DNA from 2 places in the Rhodoferax sp. GW822-FHT02D07 genome. Region 1 is predicted to be linked to the other one. Evidence: riboswitches for the same ligand, from Rfam matches in the RefSeq annotation. Region 1 holds a riboswitch; the other holds the start of a gene.
What was found. Region 1 has a riboswitch for thiamine pyrophosphate ahead of AC1RNN_RS14725 (thiamine ABC transporter substrate-binding protein). Riboswitches for the same ligand answer to the same signal wherever they lie in the genome.
Positions count from the first base shown of each region.

Region 2: another riboswitch for thiamine pyrophosphate. It lies ahead of thiC (phosphomethylpyrimidine synthase ThiC); the one in region 1 lies ahead of AC1RNN_RS14725 (thiamine ABC transporter substrate-binding protein).

Region 1 covers NZ_JBXAOD010000006.1:151,874-159,385, reverse strand. Annotated here, with positions in the region: gene AC1RNN_RS14740 (substrate-binding periplasmic protein) at 210-1,025, shown strand; gene AC1RNN_RS14735 (ABC transporter ATP-binding protein) at 1,035-1,703, opposite strand; gene AC1RNN_RS14730 (ABC transporter permease) at 1,696-3,276, opposite strand; gene AC1RNN_RS14725 (thiamine ABC transporter substrate-binding protein) at 3,293-4,324, opposite strand; TPP riboswitch at 4,385-4,478, opposite strand; gene AC1RNN_RS14720 (DUF2269 family protein) at 4,520-4,996, opposite strand; gene AC1RNN_RS14715 (DoxX-like family protein) at 4,993-5,358, opposite strand; gene AC1RNN_RS14710 (saccharopine dehydrogenase family protein) at 5,362-6,468, opposite strand; gene AC1RNN_RS14705 (DUF1501 domain-containing protein) at 6,465-7,512, opposite strand, start outside.
Region 2 covers NZ_JBXAOD010000007.1:164,386-171,897, reverse strand. Annotated here, with positions in the region: gene AC1RNN_RS16135 (FAD-dependent oxidoreductase) at 1-1,001, opposite strand, end outside; gene thiC (phosphomethylpyrimidine synthase ThiC) at 1,014-2,915, opposite strand; TPP riboswitch at 2,999-3,099, opposite strand; gene aceK (bifunctional isocitrate dehydrogenase kinase/phosphatase) at 3,126-4,964, opposite strand; gene can (carbonate dehydratase) at 5,029-5,694, opposite strand; gene AC1RNN_RS16115 (LTA synthase family protein) at 5,705-7,512, opposite strand, start outside.

The DNA.
Region 1 (7,512 bases):
TGGTTTCCTGCTCTCTGATTCTGTATCAAACTGTTACAAGCTTACCGGGTTGACGGCGGCCGCTCAATAGTCCATTGGATTCAATGCGGACCACAACTAGACTCTGGCGGCCAGGGAAAGAAGCCGGTGGGGACATGGCTTTTCCGGGCTGACAGGGTCACGGGCATGCGATAGACTAATTTGTAACAAACACGACAAGTTCTCAACACGTGCGCCCTTCCGCCCTCCTGCAAGCCCTGCTCTTCGGTGTGGCCCTGTCCGCCAACGGGGTGGCTTTCGCGGCATGTTCGCGCCCCCTGCAGGTTCCGGTGGCCTCCACCGGGCAAAGCGTGATCATCAATGACACCGAAATCAGCGGCATCTACCCGGACCTGCTGCGCGCCGTCAGCGCCAAGGAAGGCTGCGAATTTGTGCTCTCCCCGGTGCCGCGCGCGCGCCTGGAGCTGATGTTCGAAACCGGCAAGGCCGACCTGCTGGTGCCCGCCACCCGCACGCCCCGCCGCGACGAGCTGGGAGTCTTTGTCCCGCTGACACGCAACCGCGCCACCGTCATTTCGGTGGACAGCAAGCGCCCGCCGGTCAAGACAGCCTACGAGCTGGTGGAACGCAAGGACGTGCGCGCCGTGCTGGTGCGCGGTTTTGACTATGGCGTGGCCTACCAGGAGCTGGTGGACGCCCTGGCGCGGCAGAACCGTGTTCTCTACGAGCCCGATCCGCTGGCCGTGGCCCGCTTCCTCAAGGCCAACCCGAACGACGTGACCATCATGTCACCGGTCATCTTCTACGGTGTGATCCAGGACGACCCGCGCGTGGGTGACCTGGTGGAGCGCGTCCGCTTCGAGCCCCTGGCCGAACTGCCCTGGGGCGAAAGCGGCCTGTACATCTCCAAAACCTCGCTGAACAAGGATGACGCCGCGATCCTTCTGGGCATATTTACCCGCGCATCGCAGGCGGGCACGGTGTGGAAGAGCTTCCAGACCTACTACCCGCCCAATGTGCTCAAGGAAGCCGTCCGCCCACGCTAGGGCTGCGCTTCACCACAGGACCTGCAGCGCTCCATCCACCAGTCGGTAGCCCCGCGTGCCCATGGCACGCGCTTCTGTTTCGTCGTGCGTCACCAGAATCGTCGCCATCTGGAACTCGGCAATGCGCTGGCTGAATTCCTTGCGCAGCTGCAGGCGCAGCTCGGCATCCAGCGCCGAAAAGGGTTCGTCCAGCAGCAGCACGCGCGGCTGGGTGATCAAGGCGCGGGCCAGCGCCACGCGCTGCTGCTCGCCGCCAGAGAGTTGCCACACCTTGGATTTGGCATAGGCCTGCAGGCCAAAGCGCTCCAGCATGGCCTGGGCCTGCGCGCGGGCATCCGCCTTGCGCTGGCCCTGTTCCACCAGGCCAAAGGCCACGTTGTCCTGCACGTTGAAGTGCGGGAACAGCGCGAAGTCCTGGAACATCAGCGCGAAGCCCCGCCGTTCGGGCGGGGTGTGCGTGATGTTCTGGCCCGCAAACAGCACGCGCCCGCTCTCGGGCGGCTCCAGCCCCGCCACGATCTTGAGCAGCGTGCTCTTGCCGCTGCCCGAGGGGCCCAGCAGCGCAGCCGTTTCACCGGGGCGCACCTGCAGCGCCAGGTCTTTCAGCAGCACGCGCGGCGCGGCTTGCCGTGGGGCATAGGGCTGCCAGTGTTTGCAGATCGCGTGCAGCTCAAGCATGGTCCGTGTCCTCAGTGCGCTTCCATTCAATCAGTACAAAGGCCAGCAGCGCCAGCCCCATGAGCACGCAGGCCAGCACCAGCGCGGCGCTGCGGTTGGCCGCACCGGGGCGGCCCAAGTGCTGGTAAATCAGGGTGGTGAGTGTGGCCCATTCGGGGCGCGACAAAAACAGCGTGACCGCAAACTCGCCCACTGCGGTAGCCGCCGCAAACGCCATGCCGCGGCGCAGCGCGGGCGCCAGCAGCGGCAACGTGACGCGCACAAACGCGCGCCAGGGGCTGGCACCCAGGCTGCGGGCGGCGTCCAAATAATGCTCGGGCAGGCTGTCCAGCGCGGAAGCGATGGACTTGGCCACGAACGGGTAGGCCAGCAAGGCATAGGCCGCGACCAGCAGGGTGAAGCTGCCAGTCCATGCGGGGTACAGCAGCAAGAGGCCGAAGGCCACCATCACCGGCGAGACCATGAAGGGCAGAAACACCAGCGCCCGCAGCCACAACACCCGCCGCGCCGCCAGTGCATGCGCCAGGCCCAGCGCGGTGGCCAATAGCAGGGATAGTGCGGTGAAGCGCGCGGTGTTGTACAGCGCAGCCAGCGTGTCCTCTTCCAGCAGAACCGCCCAGGCCTCCGCTCCTGAATGTATAGCGCCTTGCGCAATGGCGACGAGGGGTAGCGCACAAATCAGCATGTAGACCGCGACCATGGCGAGCACCGCGATCCATTGCACCGCACCCTGAGGCTGCACGCGCGGCACGCGGTCCGCGCGGCCGGGTGCGGCCAGGCGGCGTTCAATGGCGGCGTAGGCCAGCGCCACCAGCGCGGTCAGCAGCAGCATCCATACTGCCAACACACCGGCCTGTTGCAGCTGCAGCTCGTGCGCCACCAGGGTGTAAATCTCCACCTCGGCCGTGGCGTAGTCTTGCCCACCCAGCACCAGCGCCAGGCCAAAGCCGGCAAAGCAGTAAAGAAACACCAGGCACAGCGCCGAGGCCAGCCAGGGCGCAATGGCCGGCCATTCCACGCGCCAGAAGGCACGCCAGGGAGTTGCGCCCAGCGTGCGCGCCGCGGCCACGCGCGAGGCGCTCACCTGCCCCAGCGCATCGGTGCCCGCACGCACCACCACGCAGAGGTTGAAAAACAGATTGCCGTAGAGCAGCAGCCAGGGCGTGCCATGCAGGTCCGGCCCGCCCAGGTGCACCAGCAGGCCCTGCGGCCCCAACAGCGCCAACACGCCCATGGCGGCCACCAGCGTGGGCACCACAAAGGGCAGCATGAGGCCACGCAGGATCAGCGTGCGGCCGGGGAAATCAAAGCGCGCCAGTACCCAGGCCATGGGCAGACCCAGCACCAAGGCAGCAACGCAGGTAATGCTGGCCTGCCAGAAGGACCAGGCCATGCGCCAGCGCAAATACGGATCCAACCAGGGCATGAACAAGGTGGCAAGCCCCGCCTCCCCGCGACCGCCTTCCACCAGCAGCCGCATAGCAGGCGCCACCAGCACCACCAGCAAAAATGCCAGCGGAAGCATTGCCAAGGCCCAGCCCGCCCGGGGCTGCGCCGGGTCGCGGTGGCGCATGGTCAAACCTGGTGGATTACTTCAGCACCACCTTGGTCCAGCGTGCCACCCAATCGGCGCCCTTGGCGGCGATGTCGGCATCACTGGGCGCATGGAAGGCCGCAGGCTCGGGCGCGAACTTGAAAGCGTCGGACCGGGCCACACCGGGCTCTGTGGGGTACATCCACATCTCGGTCTGCATACCCTGCTGCACGGCGGCAGAGCGCATGAATTCGACAAACTTCTCGGCCGCTGCGCGCTCCTTGCCGCCCTTGACCAGCGCCACACCTTCGACCTGGCGGAACACGGAACCGGGCAGGCTCAGCGAGCCCGTGGGTGGCTCGGCCAGCTTGGTCTTGGCGTAGAACACCTCGGCCGCCGGGCTGGTGGCGTAGCTCACCACGATGGGGTGCTTGCCGCCGTTCTGGCTGAACTCGGTGTAGTAGGCCTCGCTCCAGCCCTTGGCCACCTTCAGACCGTTGGCGCGCAGCTTGGCCCAGAAGTCAAAGGCCTTGTCTTCGCCCATGGCACCAATGGTGGCCAATAGGAACGCATAGCCGGGGCTGCTGGTGGCAGGGTTTTGCACGACGAGCAATTTGGCGTACGCAGGCTGGGTCAGGTCGTCCAGCGCCTTGGGTACGGCCACACCATTCTTGGCAAACCAGGCCTTGTCATAGTTCAGCGTCACATAGCCGTAGTCCACCGGCACCAGCGGTGCGGGCAACTCGGCAACCGGCTTGCGGCTGGCGGCAGCGCCGGCATAGCTGTCCAGCACGTCGGCCGCCAGGGCCTTGGGCGCCAGCGCGTTGTCGATGCCGTAGACCACGTCGGCAATCGGGTTGGCCTTGGTGAGGATGAGCTTGTTGAGCATCTCGCCCGCATCACCGGCCTTGGTGATGCGCAGCTTCACATCGTTGTCTTTTTCAAACTGCGCCAGCAGGGGCTTGGGCACGGTGAAAGAACTGTGGGTCAGCACACGCAGGTCGGCCGCGTGCGCAGCGGTCAGGCCGGCGGTCAGCAGGGCCGCGCCCAGCGTGGTTTTCAGAAACGAAAAAATCCCGTGTTGCATGGTGTGCTCACTTTCAATGCGCCAGCCACAGGTCGCATCAAAAACCGGCACCCGCAAGGCGGGATTGGCCTCTCACACTTCCTACGCTGGCATAACCCAGATCAGGTACATGGGGTATTTCTCAGTCCTGTGACGGACACCCCCGGTGGAAGTGTGGATTGTAGGCTTTTGCGCCTGTGGGCCGCCTGCGCCGGCCTATGCCCACAAGGCCGGCTTGGCCACCATCAGGTAGAACACCGCCAGCATGGCGATGAACGCGGGGTAGCCCAACGCCTCCCAGCGACGCGCGTACTGCCAGTACAGCGCTGGCAAAGGCTCGTTCTTGTCGTGTGCCGCCTTCGCCATATCGGCCATGCGCAGCTGCAGTGCCACCACGGGCGTCCAGCAGGCGCCGGTGAACAGGTAGAGAGCCACCGTCACCAGCAACCATGGTGTATGCCAGGGGTAGCCGGCCAGGTAGGCCATCCACAGCCCCGTGATGGGCTGGATCACCACGGCGGGCGAGGTGAACCAGGTGTCGGCCCGCACCACCAGGCGCGACACCACAGCCTGCGCCGCCACCACGCCACTGCGGTTGGCGTAGAAGAAGAAAAACGCCGTGCCAAACCCGGTGCCCACCAGCACCACGCTGGACAGGATGTGCACCCACTTCAAAAGCAAATACAGACTCACGGTGACCTCCGCATCAAGATCCACAACACCACCGCAATGGGGACGTTCTTGGTCAGCGGCCCCAACGGGTGCAGCCACAGGGCAGGCTGCATGAAGGTCGCCACCATCGTCATGCCCAGCATCGCCAACAAGGCCAGGCCATAGACGCGACGCACCGGCCACATAAACAAGAGCAACCCCAGCACAGCATCCACTGCCGCCCCGGCCCACACCAGCGCATCGGCCACTAGCCCATCCGTCACACCACTGGCCACCAGCAGTGCGCGGCTCTGACCATGCAGCTCCTCCACGCTAACCAGTGTGGTCGCCAGCCACACAAACACCAAGCTGTAGCGCAGCCAGCGGGATTCAGCATGTTCCATGGCTCAGCCCTCTTCCACCACATCCGTCACCATGCCCCATTTCGCGAACTCCGGGGCAAAGTCCTGCAGCGCATGCTGGCTTACGCAGGCACGGGCGCCGGGCTGCATCTGTTCACCGGCCGCGAGGCGGCGGGCCAGCAGGATGGCGGCCATGCAGGGGATTTCGGGGCCGTGGTCTTTGTCGGCGGCGATGTGCCAGGCACGCCTCACTGATACACCATCCGCGTTCACACCCGCCACGCGCACCACCATGCCGCCCAGGGCCGAACCCAGGGGATCGAATACCTTGGCACCTGCGTTGAGCAGCCGTGCCAGGGACGCCGGGTTCTTGAGCACGCCCCGTTGCCGCAGCCACGCCAGCACCGCAAACGCGCGCTGGGACAGGCCCACTTCCAGCGCCGCGCGGAACTCCACGCGGTCCTGCACCCGGTAATGCGCGGGGAACAGCGCCAGATCCGGGATGTCGCACACCGCACCCAGGCGTGGCCGCAGGCGCGCAAACTGCACGCGCTGCAGATCGGCCCAGCCGGCCCGGCTCTGCCAACGCCCATCGCGCCAAAGCTGAACTAACACCCCGCAGTAGCTGAGCACCGCCTCCAGCGTGGCCACCCCACGCGGAGCGGTTTGGGCGGGGGCAATGCAGATGTCGATGGTGTCGATGCGCTGCCAGTCGTGGCACAGGAAGTCCACCACGGCCGACGACAGGGCGGGCACCGTGCTGGCGCCCGTGATGGCGACCCGGTTTGCCGCCACAAAGGGCGCTTGCAAAGCCGCAGCAAAGTCGCAGACAAAGCGGCGGCCATCGGCCAGGTCGATGTAGTGCGCGCCCGCCTGCGCACAGGCCTGGGCCACAGCGTAGTCCTGCCCCTGGAAAGGGCCTGCGGTATGGATGAGCAGTTGCACACCATGGGCTTGCAGTGCGCGCACAAAGTGGGAACCCTGCCAGTCCACCGCCACGCCCAGGGCGTGGCAGTTCAGCGCGGTGGCAAAGGCCGAGGCCTTGTTCGCATCCCGTCCTGCCACCAGCAGGTCTATGGACGGATCGGCCGCGAGGGCCCGGGAAATGCGTGCACCAAAGTTGCCATACCCACCCAGCACCATCACCCTCATGCAGACGGTCCCATGAAGCCCAGGTCCAGCGGGTATGCGGAAGAACCGAACTGCCGCAGATTGGGCAAGATACCGCCCAACTGCTGGGGCTCCACGCCGAACCAGCGCGCCAGCGTGGCGGCGTACTGGTCGACCGAGGTGCTGGGCAACAGCCGGCCCTGGCCCACATGCCACTGGTCCTGCGGTGCATTGGTATTGCCCACGCTCACGGGCGGCGGTGCGCCATAGAAGGCTCGGCCCTTGACGGCGCCGCCCACGACGATGTGGTGACCACCCCAACCGTGGTCAGAGCCATCGCCGTTGGAGGTGAGCGTGCGGCCGAAGTCCGACGCGGTGAAGCTGGTCACGCTCTGGGCCACGCCCAGCTCCACCGTGGCCCGGTAGAAGGCTGCCATGGCCTCGCTCACGCGGCCCATCAGCACCGGCTGTTGGGCGATGAGGTTGTCGTGCAAGTCAAAACCGCCCAGCGACACCATGAAGACCTGGCGCTTGGCGCCCAGCAGGCTGCGCCCCTGGATCAGGCGCGCCACCATCTTGAGCTGGTCGGCCAGCGGGTTGTTGGCGGGGAATTCGGTGGCCAGCGGCGTGGCGCCATCCTTTTGGCTGCCGGCCAGCGCCGCAGCCACATGGACCTCGGCCTCGCGCGATCGCTGCATCACACGCACATATTCGTTCTCCAGTGGATGGCTACTGGCCTCCGAAATCATCTGGGACATCAAGTCCTTCACCGCCTTGGAGCCATACACCGCGCCGTCAGTCGCCGCGCGCACGCGCACCGCACCACCGGTACTGACCTGGTACTGCAGCGCCGAATCGCCCGAGAGGAAGACCGCATTGCCGGTGACCGACATGCAGGTGAAGAGAGACTTGGTATTGCCGTTGAGCGCCAGATCGCCCAGATGCCCGCCCCAGCCCACGGTGGAGCCCTCGGGCGATGATGATTGCCAGACCGATTGCTGGTCGTTGTGAGAAAACAGCTTGGGCGGTAGCGGGTAGGTCTTGCGGTCCGGGCTGTTGAACTGGGCGCGCGTGAGCGGCACCACC
Region 2 (7,512 bases), on a different contig from region 1:
GCGGGCGCGATGAGCCAGCCGTGGCGGAAGAGGCCGTTGATGACAGTGATGCCCGGCGCGTGGCGCAGTGCGGGCAGGTTGTCGGGCAGTGCGGGGCGCAGGTTGATTTCGGTGTGGACCAGGCGCGCTTCGGCCAGCGCGGGGATGGCGCTATGCGCGGCGCTCAGCAGTTCGACGGTGCTGCGCAGGGACACGGGGGAACGGTCCTCGCTTTCGATCTCGCTGGCGCCCACGACGATGACATCGCCGGGGCGCGGCACCAGGTAGACCGAATGGCGCGGATGCAGCAGGCGCACCGGGCGTTGCAGCGGCACGCCGGGCGCATGCAACCAGAACACCTCACCCCGCACCCCGCGCACGGGCACAGCCGGCTTGGCGCCCACGCCGCGCACGTCGAACACATGGTCGAACGCGTGGGGCTGGCCATTGGCAACCAGGGCGCCGGCTGCGGTTTCGCGCACGGTGCTGCCCCAGTGCCATTCCACGCCTTGCGCCGTGGCCTGCGCAGCCAAAGCTTGCAGCGCCTGCACCGGGTGGATCTGACCCTCGCTGGGCAGCAGCCAGGCCAGGGCCGGGCCGCTGATGGCCGGCTCCAGGTCGCGCAGTTGTTCCGGGGGCAAGGGCTGCGGTTGGTAAGGCGCATCGGCCTTGGCCTGCAGCAGGCCCACCACGCGCTGGGCCGCGCCCGCATCACTGCGGTGCGCCAGCAGCAGGCTGCCTTGCATGCGCAGGTCCACGGACTGCACCAGCCCCCGCACGATTTGCGGCCAGAGTGCGCAGGAGCGCAGGCCCAACGCAAATACCTCGGACCCGGCGCGTTCCAGCTCGGCCACAGGGCTGAGCATGCCCGCAGCCGTCCAGCCCGCGGCCTGTGCGCCAGACTCGGCGCGTGGCCCGGGGCCATCGGCTGGGTCAAAGACCTGCACCGCATGGCCCGCGCGGCTGAGCTGCACGGCCAGCAGCCGCCCCAGCACGCCGGCGCCGGCAATGCCTATGCGCATCGCAGCCATCGCTCAGGCCTTGCGGTCTTCGGTCTTGGCCCGCACGGGGTTGATGGGAATGTAGATTTCCCCGCCCACCTTCTTGAACTCGTCGGACATCACTTCCATGCCCGACTGCAGCGCCTGTTCCTCGCTCACGCCCAGGTTCTTGGCATAGTCGCGCACTTCCTGCGTGATCTTCATGCTGCAGAACTTGGGGCCGCACATGGAGCAGAAATGCGCCACCTTGGCCGAGTCCTTGGGCAGGGTTTCATCGTGAAAGTTGCGTGCGGTGTCCGGGTCCAGCGAGAGGTTGAACTGGTCCATCCAGCGGAATTCGAAGCGAGCCTTGGACAGCGCATCGTCGCGCGCCCGCACGCCGGGGTGGCCCTTGGCTACGTCGGCCACGTGGGCGGCGATCTTGTATGTGATGATGCCGGTCTTCACGTCTTCGCGGTCCGGCAAGCCCAGGTGCTCCTTGGGTGTCACGTAGCACAGCATGGCCGTGCCGAACCAACCGATCATGGCCGCGCCAATACCGCTGGTGATGTGGTCGTAGCCCGGTGCAATGTCGGTGGTCAGCGGCCCGAGCGTATAGAACGGGGCTTCGCCACAATGCTTGAGCTGCTCGGTCATATTGGCCTGCACCATGTGCATGGGCACGTGGCCGGGGCCTTCGATCATCACCTGCACGTCCTGCTGCCAGGCCTTGTGCGTCAGCTCGCCCAACGTGCGCAGCTCGGCAAACTGCGCTTCGTCATTCGCATCTGCGCCGCTGCCGGGCCGCAGGCCATCGCCCAGCGAGTAGCTCACGTCATATGCCTTCATGATCTCGGTCATCTCGTCGAAGTGCGTGTACAAGAAGTTTTCTTTGTGGTGGGCAATGCACCACTTGGCCATGATGGAGCCGCCGCGCGAGACGATGCCCGTCACGCGATTGGCCGTCAGGTGGATGAAGGGCAGGCGCACACCGGCGTGCACGGTGAAGTAGTCCACACCCTGCTCCGCTTGCTCGATCAGCGTGTCGCGGAAGATCTCCCAGGTCAGGTCTTCGGCAATGCCGCCCACTTTCTCCAGTGCCTGGTAAATCGGCACCGTGCCGATGGGCACGGGGCTGTTGCGCACGATCCAGTCGCGCGTGGTGTGGATGTTTTTGCCGGTGGACAAATCCATCACGGTGTCTGCGCCCCAGCGGATGGACCAGACCAGTTTTTCCACTTCCTCTTCAATGCTGGAGGTGACCGCCGAGTTGCCGATGTTGGCGTTGATCTTCACCAGAAAGTTGCGGCCAATGGCCATGGGTTCCAGCTCGGTGTGGTTGATGTTGGCCGGGATGATGGCGCGACCGCGTGCCACCTCGTCGCGCACAAACTCGGGCGTCACCACCTTGGGGATGCTGGCGCCAAAGCTGTTGCCGGCCAGGCGCGCTTCGCGCTCGGCATTGCCCAGGTACTGCGCCTGCCATTCCAGGTTCTGGTTCTCGCGCAGGGCCACGTACTCCATCTCTGGGGTGACGATGCCTTTGCGGGCGTAGTGCATCTGCGTGACGTTGGCACCGCTGCGCGCGCGGCGCGGCTGACGCTGCAGGCCAGCAGCCTGGGCGCGCAATGCTGCCAGCGCATCAGTCTCGCCGTTCTTCAGGCCATCGTCCAACGCAAAGGGCTTGCGGCCAGAGTACAACTCGGTATCACCGCGGCCGTCCACCCAGCCCTGGCGCACCAGCGGCAGGCCCTGGCGCACGTCGATGTCGGCGCGCGGATCGGTATAGGGGCCGGAGGTGTCGTAGACCGTGATGGCCTCGCCATTGCTCTGCAGGATTTCGCGCAAGGGCACCTGGATGTCAGGGCGGCTGCCTTGCAGATAGCGTTTCGTGGAAGCGGGAAGCGGTTCGCGCGTGAGGCGAATGAACTGGGCGAGTTTGTCGGGGGCGTTCACGGGGTTCTCCGGTTAGGCCCGAAGACAAAGAAGACACGGCCCCGCAAACTGATGAGAAAAGACGCCGCCCGGACGGCATTCGGCCGTCGGCTGCGCTGCACTTCTTACGCTGGTATGAACCAGATCAAGTTCGCGGGTTCGGTATCCATCTCAGCGCCACCATGGCGCACCCCGGGCAGGGCGGAGTGTACGCCAAACCGGTTTGCAACCTCAATCGCGCGGGAAGCGCTTGCCCTTCTCGTAGGGAAACACATCGTGCACATAGCCCGCCGCGATGCGCTCCTTCTGCGTCTGCCAGAAGGCAGGGTCTAGCAGGTTGGCGTGGTACTGCATGAAGACTTCGCGCACCAGCGGATTGCCCAACAAAAAGGGCGCGAAGGTTTCGGGGAACACATCGTGCGGACCGACGCGGTACCAGATCTCGCCGGACATTTCCTCTTCTTCGTTGCGCGGCTCGGGCACCTTGCGGAAGTTGCAGGCGGTGAGGTATTCGATCTCGTCGTAGTCGTAGAACACGACCTGGCTGTTGCGGGTGATGCCGAAGTTCTTCCACAGCATGTCGCCTGGGAAGATGTTGGCGGCCACCATGTCCTTGATGGCGTAGCCGTAGTCGATGACGGCGCGCGTAATCTGTTCCCGCGCGCGCTGTGCGGCCGGGCTGGTGTTGGTCGGGTCGGCGCCGCCAGCATCAAACGCCTCTTGCAGGTACATATTGAGCGGGATCATGCGCCGCTCGATGTAGAGGTGTTTGATGACCACCTCGGTCTGCCCATCGCCATCGCGGTCACTGATCTCGAACTGACTGGACGCGTGCGCCTGCAGCTCGGCAATCAGCGCGTCGCTGAAGCGCTCGCGCGGGAAGGCCACGTCGCCGTAGTCCAGCGTGTCGGCCATGCGGCCCACGCGGTCGTGCTGCTTCACCAGTTGGTACTTGCCCTTGACCTGCTCGCGCGTGGTGTCCTTTTGGTGCGGGAAGTGGTCCTTGATGACCTTGAACACGTACGGGTAGCTGGGCAGGTCAAACACCAGCATGACCATGCCCTTGATGCCTGCGGCAATGCGGAACTGGTCCGTGCTGTGCTGCAGGTGGTGCAGAAAGTCACGGTAGAACAGCGTCTTGCCCTGCTTGGCCAGTCCAAGCGCGTTGTAGAGCTCGTTGCGGGGCTTGCGCGGCATCATGCTGCGCAAGAACTGCACGTAAGCGCTGGGGATCTCCATGTCCACCATGAAGTAGGCCCGCGCAAAGCTGAACAGACGCAGAAGGTCGTCTTCGCCAAACAGCGCGGCGTCGATGCGCAGGCCACCGCGGCTGTGCAACACGGGCAGCGCAAAGCCGTGCTCGACAAACCCATTGATGAGCTTGCCAATGATGTAGCAACCCTTATTGCGGAAGAACAGGCCGGTGAGCACCTGCACCTGGAAGTTGGCGCGCAGCTTCACTTCGCCCAGCTGCGCGCGCATGACGCCGGCTACGCGCTGTGCGTCGCGCGCCAGGTCTTCAAAGGGCACGCGCAGATCGAAGTCCTGCACCATGCGCAGCAGCTGTTCCGGCAGGTCGTCCTGCGTGGGGTAGTAGCCGCGGTAGGTGGGGCGATGGCCTGCCCCGTCCCGGGGGCGACCGGTGGAGGCCAGGTTCTCGATGTACTCGGTGCTGACCGCGGGACGCACAAAGATGTAGTCGTTGCGGAAGTAGCTGCTGTGCAGGATCTTGGTGGTGACCGAGTTGAAGAAGGTCTCGGCCAGCTCGGGCTGGTGGTGGTCCACCAGCAGCCCGATATAGTGCAGCTTGATCTGCTGCCAGACCTCGGCAGCCTGCTCGCCGGCCTTGAACTCCCGCTCCAGCCGCCGGGAGCATTCCTTCACGCGCAGGTCATAAAACTCGATGCGCTCACGCTGGGCGCGCTGCTGGCCATGCCAATCTGCTACCTCGAATCGGTGCTTGGCGCGCGCACTCTCGGTGCGGAAGAGCTGGTAGTGTCGGTTGAAGCCGTCGAGCATCGCACGGGCGATGTCGTTGGCGATCGAAGAGTCAAGCCGCGCGGGGAACATGGCGTCAGCGCGCTATGATTTCAATAGCTGCTGGCGCATACTCCACAAGGGCCAGAGGCAATTTTTACCGTGGATGGCGCGGCATGAGGCGCACACCGGAGATGGCTTCGCGGTACAGCAGAGCCAGATCGTCTTCGCGCCCCACGGTCATATGCAGGTCCTGAACCAGGCCATCGTGCACGCCGTACACCCAGCCGTGCAGCGTCACCTCTTGCCCGGCGGCCCAGGCGTCTTGCAGCACCGTGCTTTGCGCCACATTCACCACTTGCTCAATGGCATTGAGCTCGCACAGTGCGGCTGCCTTGCCGTGTTCAGGAATGACGTCCAGGATGTCACGGTGACGGTCCCGCACATCCTGGATGTGGCGCAGCCAGTTGTCGGCCAAACCGATGCGCGCGCCCTCCAGCGCAGCCTGAACACCCGAGCAGCCGTAGTGACCCACGACCATGATGTGCTTGACCTTGAGCCGCTCCACCGCGAACTGGATGGTGGAAAGCGCGTTCAAGTCGGAGTGCACCACCACGTTGGCCACATTGCGGTGCACGAAGATTTCTCCGGGCGCCAAGCCAATGATCTCGTTGGCAGGCACGCGGCTGTCGGAGCAGCCGATCCACATGTACTGGGGCTTTTGCTGGTTGGCCAGACCGGTGAAGAAGCCGGGGCGCGTGCGCTCCATCTCCGCGGCCCATTCACGGTTGCGGGAAAAGAGGTCGTTGAGTTTGTCAGTCATGGGGCGTATTTTATTTCTTCAGGCTGCTGCGAATGTTCCAGTCCAGCAATCCGTACCTGGCTCGTTCCTGCTGGTCATCCAGCGCATTGAATTCGCAGGGGCTGTTTTTGTCGGCCTTGGCCGAGGTGCAGACAAAGGATTTGGGGTTGCCCAGCTGCCACATGCCTTGGGCATTACGGGCATCCCCCGTGAAGAACAGGCCGCGCGGCGCGTTCATGGGGTCGGGCTGGGCCGGCAGTGGTTTGAGCAGGTTGCGGCCGGCGTTGACATAGTTGCCATCGATCCCCGCCAGCGGGAACAGGGTGTTGAACATGTCGCGGTGGCTGGCGGGCTGGGTGAGCTGGTTGCCGCACTGCAGCTTGTCACCCCAGATCACAAACGGCACCTGGCGCATCAGGTAGCGGCGGTGCGGGTCGGCGTAAACGCCGAAGGAGCGCACATTGTGGTCACCCGTGGCGGCCACGATGGTGTTGTCCTTGAACGGGCCCTTCTGCACCTGCTGCACAAAGGCGCCCAGCAGGTCGTGCGCATAGCGGTAGGTATCCAGATTGGGCACCAGCGTGGCCTCGCTGGTCTCGCCCTTCCACTGCGTCATGTCCAGCGGTACGCGCTGGTAATCCTTGGGCAGATCGTAGGGCGGGTGGTTGGTGGAGGTGAGCACAAAGGCGAACAGGGGCCGCCCCTTGGGCTGCGCGGCCATGCGCTTTTCGAGGTACTTGTAGACATAGCTGTCCCACACGCCCCACAAGCCGACGACGGCATCAGGGTAAGCCTCTTTCAGGTTGTTGGCGTCAATCACTTCGTCAAAACCCTGCACCTTGAGCACGCGGTTCAGGTCGCGCCAGCCCGAGCGCGCCGAGGTGACGAACAGGGTGTCATAACCCGCGCGCTTGGCCACCTCCGCCACCGACCAGGGCAGCGGCTTGCGGCCTGCGTCGCCCATGGTCAGCGGGGTGATGGGGGTGGAGAAGAGGATGGCCTCCAGCGAGGGGTGCGTGCCCGGTTGGGCAGACTCGAAGTTGGAGAAGTGGCACGCGTTGGCCAGGGTGGGCTGCATGCGGCCCAGCACGTCAAACGTGGGGCTCTGGTAGAGCATGGGCTCGGCGCTCCAGGACTCCATGAGGAAGAACACCAGGTTCTTCTTGGAGGTACCCGCGGGCAGCGCATCGTGCTGGTACAGCGCGGCCTTCACCTCGGCCTCACTGCCATGCGGCAGGCCCAGCGCCTGGGCCGCGGCCTGGGGCGACTCGAAGCCCATGGCCTTGAGGCCTACCAGTGGGTCCGACAGGTTTTGCGATTCGCGCCGGCTGTCCCATGCGTACTTGAGCGCGATGACGCCGTTGGGCACCATGTCGTTGAGGAACTGCGAGGTGGTCACCGTCAGATGCTGGCGCTGCAACGCCATCTCGCGGATGGTGCCCTTGCCAGCAAAGGCCAGCGCGAAGAAGGCGACGACGATGACCACGACGCGCACCACGGCATGGCGAGTCTGCAGCGCCGTGTCCGGCGCCAGACCGCGCACGGCCAGCCGGTGCAGGCGGATGGCGGCCCAGGTCAGCGCGGCAATGAGCACCAAGCTCCAGAGCACAGGAAAATCGTGCCAGATGGTTCCCAGCACCGCCTTGGTGTCGTCCTCCACCAAGCCGAACACCAGCGAATCGATGGGCGTTTTGTAGAAGCCGAAGTAGTGCAGGTTGATGACCGACAGCAGGATGAATACCCCGGCCAGTACCGCCACGATGCGGCTGTAGCCCCGCGCCGGAATCCATGGCAACACCAGCATTAACAGGAAGCCTGCGATCGCGCTGACCTTGAGGT